Regions from separate parts of the Prolixibacter sp. NT017 genome, predicted to be linked through region 2. Evidence: riboswitches for the same ligand, from Rfam matches in the RefSeq annotation. Region 2 holds a riboswitch; the other holds the start of a gene.
The links. A riboswitch is a leader RNA that binds a small molecule or an ion and turns the genes downstream of it on or off. The one in region 2 is predicted to bind cobalamin.

Region 1: it holds a riboswitch for cobalamin, as region 2 does, so the genes downstream of both, GJU87_RS21800 (cysteine-rich CWC family protein) here and GJU87_RS03310 (PKD-like domain-containing protein) in region 2, are expected to answer to the same signal.

Annotation. Positions count from the first base shown of each region.
Region 1 covers NZ_BLAV01000001.1:1,863,586-1,865,789, reverse strand. The annotation lists gene GJU87_RS07795 (hypothetical protein) at 1-9, opposite strand, end outside; gene GJU87_RS07790 (DUF4465 domain-containing protein) at 313-1,068, opposite strand; gene GJU87_RS21800 (cysteine-rich CWC family protein) at 1,071-1,277, opposite strand; cobalamin riboswitch at 1,381-1,589, opposite strand; gene ligA (NAD-dependent DNA ligase LigA) at 1,876-2,204, shown strand, end outside.
Region 2 covers NZ_BLAV01000001.1:825,412-827,615, reverse strand. The annotation lists gene GJU87_RS03315 (ATP-binding protein) at 1-481, shown strand, start outside; cobalamin riboswitch at 549-755, shown strand; gene GJU87_RS03310 (PKD-like domain-containing protein) at 852-1,985, shown strand; gene GJU87_RS03305 (TonB-dependent siderophore receptor) at 1,975-2,204, shown strand, end outside.

The DNA.
Region 1 (2,204 bases), 1.0 Mb from region 2:
AAATGACATAGGAAAAGTGTTTTTTGGTTTGGTTAAAATACCGCACTTTCCAACGTCACTAACAACCAACACCTTGCGATATTTCATTTTTATAACGAAACTGGGTGTCGCATTATTATATTGCTGATAATGAATCTTATTGATTAATTTTTACAACTACCATCCATCGATGAAAAATCAGGGCAACAAAAAAGGCGGAAGGCCCGCATTTAGGGGACATCCACCTTTTCAAAGTCAAGTATGTTAAGCAGGAATAGTATAAGCTAAACAGTTACAAAAAAAAGAGTTCTATTCCTGCCGGTTGATGATTCGCTACTCTCCTTTCGATACCATGTCGTACCGAAGGTTATCCAAACAAACGTAAGATGGCGTATTGATGCCATAGTTGCCAACGTCGGAAGAGCCAAAACGGAAGGCCAGTTTGTTCACTTTTCCCAGACTGCTTAAATCTACTTTGGTCCATTGGTCGACAATGTAATCCTGTGTGTTATCCGAAAAGCGGTAATCGGCCAAATAAAATTCTACGCTTCCAATCGAATCTCCTGCTGCATCGTAACCAATAATGTCGACTTTGAACCAATCGGGATCGTTTCCTGTGTCGCCGCCGAATTTCTTGCTGTAAGCATCTCCGTCTTTCATCGAAAGCGCCGAATAAGTATCGTTACACAACTCAATGCTTTTCAGTTGGTATTCCTTCTCATTCTGAAATGAAAAATACGCATCGCCTGAATAGGAAGGGTAAAATATGGCAAATGTGTTACCGTTGTTCGCTGCATCGAACACGCTGTATTGATTGCCATAGCCGGCTGTTTGCGTATCATTCAATGTGGAATAGGCAAAGCTGTCCCACGTCGAATAATCGGCGTTGTAATTGTTCGGGAAAACCATATCGCCCGAAGTAAATTCGCCCGAGGCGTCGCTTCCGTTCCAGTAGCCTGAAGAAGGTGTCTGCAGGTCTTCAAAATCGATGGTTTTCGTTTCAGTAATGGTTTCTTCCGATTTGTCGCAGGCAGTAAAAAGCAAAGCCGAAGCAATTGTTGCGATGAACAATCCGTTTAATTTCTTCATGATTAATCCTTTTTTGTCGTTTGATTTACGTTGATTCTGAGGTCATTTTGAAGTTCACTGATGCACGAGAGGCATAAGCATGCATCGTAGTTTTCCCTGAGCGTTTCGCACAACGCGGCGGGCAATCTTTCACGGGCACACCAACATTTCTGAATTTCGTCGTCTTGACATTCGAAGGTGGACCCACAGCGCGGACATACGTTTCCCATAATAATGACATTTAATTAATGGTTGTTTCCGGCTTTCTTCCAAATGTGAAAAATGAATAACAATTGCTTGCAGTTCATTTTTGCTATTTATCCCGAAAGCAAAAATTAGTTGTTGAATCGTGGCAGGTCTTCTGGCTCACCCGGGTTTCCTGCACCTTCCCGTTTCAAACTGAAACAGTGGTTATGCGGATCAGGAAACCCATTTAATTACGGGCTTACAGCTGCGGGAACAGCTCCGGATTTTCACCGGATTCCCTTTTCATTTTCGTCCTCCCGAACGGAGGTTGAAAAACCAAAATTCACGTCAAAGATATACGACATTTTCAAAATCTGATCATTTTTTAACAGGATATTTTACTTACTTGTGGGCGACAATAGCATTTGATTTTTTACATACGACTAAGAGATTTTTGTTTATGACTACCCCCCGGACGATGAAAAATCTGATCAGGTTTACTGTGATCGGCGCAATCATTATTATCTATCTGATTTTGATTTCACAATTTCATTGAAGCAAAAGAATTCAATGCGAATGGCATGTTTTTATGTTTCCGAACGTCCATTTTTAGTACTTTTAGTTTTTTAAAATGTGAAGAAAATGACTTCGGAGAAGACCCGGAAACGCATACTGGAATTAAGAGAGCAACTCGAACAGCATAACTACAACTACTACGTTTTAAATCAGCCGGTCATTGGCGACGAAACTTTCGATCGTTTGATGAACGAACTCATCGAACTGGAGAAAGAAGCGCCCGAGCTGAACGATCCCAATTCACCGTCACAGCGCGTGGGAAGTGACATCAACCAGCAGTTTACGCAGGTGCGTCACACCTACCCCATGCTTTCGCTCAGCAACACCTATTCCGAAAGCGAAGTGCAGGAATTTGACCAACGTACCCGGAAGCTCGTTGATGAGCCGTTCACCTA
Region 2 (2,204 bases):
CGAAACACTGAACGAAACGCATCCGGAACCGACTGAAATTATTGACTTTCTGGATAAAATGGCTCAGTTCTATCAATCGGGAGTGGGCAAACATCACCGGGTTCAGTTCACTCATAACTCGTTACCGAAAGAACTGCTTATCGACCAAAAACTGCTGCGCGAAATTGCCGGTAATTTCATTTCCAATGCGATAAAGTATTCCGATAAAGGAAAGACGGTTGAATTAGCTGCTGAATATTCCGAAGGGAAACTGAAAATTTCGGTTCGCGATGAAGGTGTCGGCATCTCGAAGGGAGACCAGGAGAAACTTTTCGAGTATTTCTACCGTGCCAAAACTACCGAGAATATAGAAGGTTCGGGTGTCGGACTGGCCATTGCCCGTCAGGCGGTCAATTTGCTTAATGGAAAAATTGAGGTGGAAAGCGAGCCGGGAAAAGGTTCCACCTTCATCGTTGAATTCCCTGTAGAGCAAATAAATTGAGAGCCATTTCAAATTGAAATCACCAAAATAATACGCTCACTTTTACTTTCTGCCACTAAATTATTTACTAATTTTGCGTCGACTTGGTTCCCATATTGTTGGGGATGAAAAGGGAATCCGGTGAGAATCCGGAACAGTACCCGCTGCTGTAATTTCCGATTCTGCTTTTGCAGAATAGTAAGTTTTCGGTTAGAAAACCACTGTTTTCATGAAACGGGAAGGTAACCGAAAATCGGAATGAGTCAGAAGACCTGCCAGGTTGGTTTAAGCTTTCGGGATCAAAAGCGTGAAGACAACCATCGCAAGTTTGTTTTTCTTCCCCTTAGCTTAAAATCAATTACTCAACATCAACCAATTGATTTTAAGTTTTATGAAAAAACTAATTCTTTTAAGCTACATGCTGCTTGCAGGACTTTTTTTCCTGGTCTCCTGCAGCAAAACCGAATCTCCTCTTCTGCCGGAAATTACCATGGACATCCCAAGTCAGGGATACGAAGTTACAGCCGGAACACAACTTTCGCTGGTGGCACAGGCCAGTAATGCCGACGGAGCTACGTACAGCTGGACAAATAACGGACAAGAGGTATCTCAGCAACAGACTTACAACTTTCTTTCTGAAGTTCCAGGCGCCTATCAAATTGGATTAACCGTTAGTACAACTGATGGGCACGCTTCCACTCAATTCAAGGTTACGGTAACATCGTCACCATACATCACCAAAGTTTTCGATTATCAATATGGTCCCGGCCAGCATGCATCCATTGTCACAACCGGCGAAAGTAACAACTTCATTGGTGTTCCCTGGGCCGATGGAAAAAGCTTCGTGCACCTGGGCGGCTGGGGTGGATACATCATTGCGGGTTTCGACCACACAGTGAAAAACCGCGATGGGTATGACTTTGCCGTTTATGCTCAACCAGGAGCGTCTTCCGAGCCGGGAGTAGTTTACGTAATGAAGGATACCAATGGAAACGGCAAACCCGACGATGGCCCATGGCTGCAGCTGAAAGGCAGCGAATACAACAACACAGAAACAATTCACAACTACGAAGTGACCTATTACAAACCGGCCAACGGAGGCAATGTAACCTGGAAAGACAACCAGGGTAACAGCGGTGAACTGATTCCTAACTTCGGCGCCGATAGTTGGTGGTGGTCCGGTTACGGCGATAAAACTGAGATCGCGTTTGATGGCGAACGCCTTCCTGATGCATACGTGAATACCAGTACCGACAGCAGCACCGAAAGCTGGGCGCTGCGCAACGGTTTGTTTACCTGGGGCTATGCCGAAACCTACAACAACCAGGATTACGACACCAACCTAAAAGCAAACCGGTTCGACATTTCCGACGCGGTGAATGCAGATGGCTCGCCGGCCAATATCGATGGCATCGATTTCATCAAAGTGCAGAGCAGTGTCTTTCAGATTGCCGGTTGGCTGAACGAAGTATCCACCGAAGTGAGCGGCGCTGTCGACCTGAATATGCTGAACAATGCCAACTAAGCCGGAGCCCGACATACAGGCACCCCGTTTTTGCATCGGTTTTATGAAGCGCCTGCCGTTGTTATTGCTGCTACTCATTCCTTTTTGTCAGGAGCTGCGGGCACAATCACTCTCCGACACCCTGAAAATAAAAGAGGTCAGGGTGGTGAGCAAGCACCTGCAGAAAAAGGAAGAGGCCGGCCTGATCCGCTCAGACGTCGATTCGATTGCCATGATCAA